DNA from 2 places in the Caulobacter sp. GW821-FHT10A06 genome. Region 2 is predicted to be linked to the other one. Evidence: predicted binding sites of a transcription regulator. Region 2 holds the regulator's gene; the other holds the start of a gene.
The links. Region 2 encodes HrcA, which represses chaperone genes, less so after heat shock. Its sites were predicted from a motif close to GTTAGCANTCNNNNNNNNNGANTGCTAAC; they were not measured.
Positions count from the first base shown of each region.

Region 1: groES (co-chaperone GroES) is a predicted target of HrcA. The motif match lies at 1,903-1,931, and genes of this name have one in related genera.

Region 1 covers NZ_JBWKNY010000003.1:444,667-448,070, forward strand. Annotated here, with positions in the region: gene groL (chaperonin GroEL) at 1-1,490, opposite strand, end outside; gene groES (co-chaperone GroES) at 1,554-1,844, opposite strand; gene AC07NF_RS09845 (VOC family protein) at 2,020-2,430, shown strand; gene AC07NF_RS09850 (DUF4345 family protein) at 2,463-2,891, shown strand; gene AC07NF_RS09855 (methylated-DNA--[protein]-cysteine S-methyltransferase) at 2,875-3,396, opposite strand.
Region 2 covers NZ_JBWKNY010000004.1:462,432-465,835, forward strand. Annotated here, with positions in the region: gene AC07NF_RS13745 (S1C family serine protease) at 1-368, opposite strand, end outside; gene rph (ribonuclease PH) at 437-1,153, opposite strand; gene hrcA (heat-inducible transcriptional repressor HrcA) at 1,267-2,343, shown strand; gene grpE (nucleotide exchange factor GrpE) at 2,356-2,982, shown strand; gene dnaN (DNA polymerase III subunit beta) at 3,125-3,404, shown strand, end outside.

The DNA.
Region 1 (3,404 bases), on a different contig from region 2:
GGGTCGATGACGCCGTCGACGACCAGGTCGACGTACTGCTCGGTCTGGGCGTTGAAGCCGAACGAGCTCGAGGCGTTTTCCAGGATCTTGCCGACCACGATCGAACCTTCGACGCCGGCGTTCTCGGCGATCTGACGGATCGGCGATTGCAGGGCGCGACGGACGATGGCGATGCCAGCCGTCTGGTCGTCGTTGTCGCCAACCACGCCAGCCAGGGCCTTGGAAGCCCACAGCAGGGCGGTGCCGCCACCCGGGACGATGCCTTCGTCGGCGGCCGCGCGGGTCGCGTTCAGGGCGTCGTCAACGCGGTCCTTCTTTTCCTTCACTTCGACTTCGGTCGAGCCGCCGACGCGGATGACCGCAACGCCGCCGGCCAGCTTGGCCAGGCGCTCTTGCAGCTTTTCCTTGTCGTAGTCCGACGTGGTGTCTTCGATCTGGCGCTTGATCTGGGCGATACGAGCCTCGATGTCGGCCTTCTCACCAACGCCGTCCACGATCGTGGTGTCGTCCTTGGTGATCGAGACCTTCTTGGCGCGGCCGAGCATTTCCAGCGAAACGTTCTCGAGCTTGATGCCCAGGTCTTCCGACACGACTTGCGCGCCGGTCAGGATGGCGATGTCTTCCAGCATGGCCTTGCGGCGGTCGCCGAAGCCCGGAGCCTTGACGGCGGCGACGCGCAGGCCGCCACGCAGCTTGTTGACGACCAGCGTGGCCAGGGCCTCGCCTTCGACGTCTTCAGCGATGATGACCAGCGGGCGGCCCGACTGGACGACGGCTTCCAGCACCGGCAGCAGCGGCTGCAGCGACGACAGCTTCTTTTCGAACAGGAGGATCAGCGGCTCTTCCAGCTGAACTTCCATCTTGTCGGCGTTGGTGATGAAGTACGGCGACAGGTAGCCGCGGTCGAACTGCATGCCTTCGACGACGTCGAGTTCGGTTTCGGCGGTCTTGGCTTCTTCGACGGTGATGACGCCTTCGTTGCCGACCTTGTCCATGGCCTTGGCGATCATCTCGCCAACTTCCTTGTCGCCGTTGGCCGAGATGGTGCCGACCTGAGCGATTTCAGCGTTGGTGGTGACCTTCTTCGACGAAGCCTTGATGTCCTCGACGGCGATCAGGACGGCCTTGTCGATGCCGCGCTTCAGGTCCATCGGGTTCATGCCGGCGGCGACCGACTTGAGGCCTTCCTGGACGATGGCTTGGGCCAGGACCGTGGCGGTCGTGGTGCCGTCGCCGGCCTTGTCGTTGGTCTTCGAGGCGACTTCGCGGATCATCTGCGCGCCGAGGTTCTCGAACTTATCCGACAGTTCGATTTCCTTGGCGACCGAGACGCCGTCCTTGGTGGTGCGCGGGGCGCCGAACGACTTTTCGATGACGACGTTGCGGCCCTTGGGGCCCAGGGTCACCTTCACCGCGTTGGCGAGGATGTTGACGCCGCGCAGCATCTTGTCGCGCGCGTCCGAGCCGAAATAAACGTCTTTAGCGGCCATGGTGGGCGCCTTTCTAAATCTGGAATTCTGGGAGGAAAGAAGCGTCTGGGAAGACGGGAGGGATTAGCCCTCGACCACGCCCAGGACGTCGCTTTCCTTCATGATCAGGAGGTCCTGACCGTCGACCTTCACTTCCGTGCCCGACCACTTGCCGAACAGGATGCGGTCACCGGCCTTGACGTCCAGGGCGACGACTTCGCCCTTGTCGTTGCGTGCGCCGGGGCCGACGGCGACGACTTCGCCTTCCTGCGGCTTTTCCTTGGCGGTGTCGGGGATGATGATCCCGCCCTTGGTCTTGGTTTCTTCTTCGACGCGCTTCACGAGGACGCGGTCGCCCAGGGGACGAAACTTCATGGTGTTCTCCGTCGGAACGGTTTCAAATAAAGGCTGAGTTGGACCGGGGAGCGTTGCTGTTAGCAGTCGCTCCCATCGAGTGCCAACGTCGGGCGTGAGTTAGGCAGGGGGCTCGGGGGAGTCAAGGACGACGCCCGCGAACTTTTCGCGAAGAGTGAATGAGAGGGAGGTTCCGATGATCGATCATATGGGCGTTACGGTCCGTGATCTCCAGGCGGCCAAGACGTTTTATGACGCCGCCTTCGCCCCGCTGGGCATCACCATCGTCATGAGCGTCAGCGCCGAGCAGACCGGCGGCTCGGCCTTCTACGGCTATGGCCCGACGGAGGACCGGCGCGACATCCAGGCGGGCAAGCCCAGCTTCTGGGTCGGCCAGGGCGAGACGGCCACGGGGCCGATGCACGTGGCCTTCCTGGCGGCGAACCGCGCCCAGGTCGACGCCTTCCACGCCGCGGCCCTGGCGGCGGGCGGGACCGACAACGGCGCGCCGGGCGTGCGGCCTCATTATCATCCCAATTACTATGGCGCCTTCGTGCTTGACCCGGACGGCCGAAACGTCGAGGCCGTCTGTCACGCGCCAGTCTGACGTCATCTCCTGACGTGTTCTGAGGATCTTGTATGTCCAGCTATGTCCTGTCGCTGTTCCTGGCGGTCGTGGCCTGCGTCATCGGCGGCACGCTGGGCGGCATGATCCTGGCGCGGCCGCAGGTCATGCTGGGCATGGCCGGCATCGCCGACGAGGACACGCCCAAGCCGCCGCTGTTCGCCGAAGGCCGGGCGGTGGGCGGGGTGCTGATCGCCTCGCACGGGGTGGCGGCGCTGTATCTGGGCTACCAGCCTCGCATCGGCGCGGCCATGGCCCTGGCGCTGGCCGTGGCCTGGCTGGGCGCGGCGGCGGGCCGGGCGGTGTCGGCGGCGCTGGACGGCGCGGCGGGGCGCTACAACAACGGCGCGATGGTGTTCAACGCCCTGATCGGCATCACCCTGAGCCTGCCGTTCTTCCAGATCGGCCGCGTGGCGCTGCGGGGCGTCACGAGTTTCGCTTGAAGCCTTCGTGCTCCAGCAGCCAGCGCTTGCGCTCGATGCCGCCGCCATAGCCGGTGAGCGTACCATCCATGCCGATCACTCGGTGGCAGGGCGCGACGATGCTGAGCGGGTTTGCGCCATTGGCGTGGCCGGCGGCGCGGACCGCGGCCGGGCGGCCGGCGCGGCGGGCCAGTTCGGAATAGGTGATCGTCTCGCCGGCCGGGATTTCGCACAGCGCCGTCCACACGGCATGCTGGAAAGCTGTCCCGTTGGTGGCCCAAGCGATGGTGCTCAGGGTGTCGAGCTGGCCGTCGAAATAGGCGGTGAGGGCCGCGCGGATCGCGGTGGGCGCGGCGCCGACCTCGGGCCGCAGCGGGCCGTAGTGGGTCTTCAGCAGCCGATCGAGCCGGTGCTCGTGGTCATGGAAGTCGACGGCGCGCAGCAGGCCGGCCTCGTCGGTGACGATCAACAGCTCGCCGATCGGCGACGGCGCGCGGTCCAGGAGCAGGCGGGCGGGACGACTCATCGGGCGAT
Region 2 (3,404 bases):
TCCTTGGCCGAGCCGATGGTCATAACTGGTAGGTCCAGCGGCTCGAGCGCCTGCACGAGGCCCAGGCCCGACCGGACATCCAGGCCCAGCACGTGCGCGGGCACGCGGCGGCCGTCGTTGCGGGTGAGGGTGACTTCCCCGGCCTCGGTGATCAGATAGGCCATGGTCAGGACGAGGCCGCCGGGGCCGACGACCACGCCGTTGCCGACGCGCTCGGTGCCCAGGATGCCAGCCGTATAGGCGTCGGCCGGGACCTGGGCCTCCAGCGCCACCATCGAGGCCAGCGCCTGGTCCAGATCGAAGCGATACGCCTCGGCCGACGGGCGCAGGCGGGCTTCGACTTCATAGCCATCGAACGGGGTGGTCACGCGAAACTCCTATCTCAGACTAGGAATCTGGGACCGTTACCCCGTTCGGACAAGTGCGGTCGGGTGGCTTAAGCGCCGATCGCCGCGCGTTGCAGCGCGAACAGCTCGCCGATGCCCTTTTCAGCCAGCGCATAGAGCGACTCGAACTCGGCGCGGGTGAAGCCGCGCTTTTCGCCGGTGGCCTGGATCTCGACGATGTCGCCGTCGCCGGTCAGGACGAAGTTGCTGTCGGCTTCGGCGTTGCTGTCTTCCTCGTAGTCGAGGTCGAGCACCGGGACGTTGTTGAACACGCCGCACGAGACGGCCGCCACCTGGCCCAGGATCGGGTCGGTCTTCAGCACGCCTTCGTCCAGCAGGTACTTGGTGGCCAGGCGCAGGGCGACCCAGGCGCCGGTGATGGCGGCGGTGCGGGTGCCGCCGTCGGCCTGGACGACGTCGCAGTCCAGGGTGATCTGGCGCTCGCCCAGGGCCTTCAGGTCGACGACAGCGCGAAGGCTGCGGCCGATCAGGCGCTGGATTTCCTGCGTGCGGCCGGTCTGCTTGCCGGCGGCGGCTTCGCGGCGGCCGCGGCTGTGGGTGGCGCGGGGCAGCATGCCGTACTCGGCCGTGACCCAGCCGGCGCCCTTGTTGCGCATCCAGCCGGGGACGTTTTCCTCGACCGTGGCCGTCACCAGCACCTTGGTGTGGCCGAACGAGATCAGGCACGAGCCTTCGGCGTAGCGGTTGACGCCGGTTTCCAGCGTGACGGCGCGCAGCTGGTCGGGGGCGCGTTCGGACGGACGCATGGGGAAACTCCGGCTATTTGAATGTCTGTGATGGCCGCTTATCCTATTGGGAGGCGAAGTCTAAGAGGCCGACGCCTTTTGTTCGCCGACCGGGTCCCAAACGACACGCCCATATGACGCATCTTTTTCCCGGTCCGATCGTCCGCACGCCAGGCCTCACCGAGCTGGACAGCCGCGCCCGCGACATTTTCCGGCGCGTGGTGGAGTCGTATCTCGAGACCGGCGATCCCGTCGGCTCGCGCACCCTGTCAAGGGCCGGCCTGGCTTTGTCGCCGGCCTCGATCCGCAACACCATGCAGGACCTGGCGCAGCTGGGCCTGCTGGACGCGCCCCACACCAGCGCCGGGCGCATGCCCACCCATGCCGGCCTGCGGATGTTCGTCGACGGCCTGCTGGAGGTCGGCGACGTCGCTGAGGACGACAAGCGGGCCATCGAGGCTCGGCTGGCCGTGAAGGGCCGCTCGTTCGAGGAGGCGCTGTCGGAAGCCTCGTCCGTGCTGTCGGGCCTGGCCGGCGGGGCCGGGATCGTGGTCACGCCGGTCCGCGAGGGCGGGGTCAAGCACGTGGAGTTCGTGCCCCTGGGCGGCGGCCAGGTGCTGGCGGTCATGGTGTTCGAGGACGGGCAGGTCGAGAATCGACTGATGCGCCAGGCCCCAGGCGTCACGCCCTCAGCCCTGCAGGAGGCGTCCAACTTCCTCAACGCCCGCCTGCGCGGCCGCACGCTGTCCGAGACGCGGACCGAGATGGGCGGCGAGCTGGACATCGCCCGCCGCCAACTGGACGAGACCGCCGCCCGCTTGGTCGAGGACGGCCTGGCCGCCTGGAGCGGCGGGGAGGGCGACGCCCGCTCGCTGATCGTGCGCGGGCAAGCCAACCTGCTGGCCGATGCGCGGGCTCGTGAGGACATCGACCGCGTGCGCCAGCTGTTCGACGACCTGGAGCAGAAGGGGCAGCTGATCGGCCTGCTCGACGACGTTCGTGACGCCGAGGGCGTGCGCATCTATATCGGGGCCGAAACGCGCCTGTTTTCGCTTTCGGGTTCCTCGGTGATCGCGGCGCCCTATATGACGGGCCGACAGAAGGTGCTGGGGGCGATCGGCGTGATCGGTCCGGCGCGATTGAACTACGCCCGAGTCATTCCGTTGGTGGACTATACCGCCCGGGTGCTGGGGCGGATGATGGATGGATAAGGACTGTACGAGATGACCGACGAGCAAACGCCGGCCGAAGACGTCGCCTTCGAGGCTGATGACGCGTCGCAAGAGATCGAGGCGCTGAAGCTGGAAGTGGCCGCTCTGAAGGAGCAGGCCCTGCGCTACGCCGCCGAGGCCGAGAACACCAAGCGCCGCGCCGAGCGCGAGATGAACGACGCGCGCGCCTATGCGATCCAGAAGTTCGGCCGCGACCTGCTGGGTGTCGCCGACAACCTGTCGCGCGCCACCGCCCACAGCCCGCGCGAGTCGGCCGATCCGGCGGTGAAGAACTTCATCATCGGCGTCGAGATGACCGAGAAGGAGCTCACCAGCGCCTTCGAACGCAACGGCCTGAAGAAGATCGATCCGGCCAAGGGCGAGAAGTTCGACCCGCACCTGCACCAGGCCGTGACCGAACAGCCCTCGACCGAAGTCGCCGCCGGCGGCGTGGTCGCCGTGCTGCAGGCCGGCTACGAGCTGATGGGCCGCCTGGTGCGCCCGGCCATGGTCGCCGTGGCGGCCAAGGGTTCGACCGGTCCTTCGACGGGCGAGCCGGCGTCTGGCGCCGCCAATCCGTATGCCGGCGCGGCCTCGGACGGTGACAGCTCGGGCGGGTCTTTCGACCAGAAGGCCTGAACTGCGCGTTTTTGACTTCAAGGGGCGCGGAATGACCGCCGCGCCCCCTTCCCCCGTTCGCGCATTGCGATAATGTCGGCGGTCCATTCTCAACGGGGGTAGCGGTCGATTCCATCGACCGACCGCGCGATCTGGACCGACTATGAAGCTTACCATCGAACGGGCGGCGCTCCTGAAGGCGCTGGGTCACGTGCAGAGCGTCGTCGAGCGCCGCAACACCATCCCGATTCTGTCGAACATCCTGCTGTCCGCCGAAGGCGACCGCCTGGCGTTCTCGGCGACCGATCTGGATATGGAGATCATCGACGAGGGCTTCGCCCAGATCGACGTCCCGGGCCAGATCACGGCCCCGGCCCACACCTTGTACGAGATCGTCCGCAAGCTGCCCGACGGCGCCGACGTCTCGCTGACCTTCAGCGGTG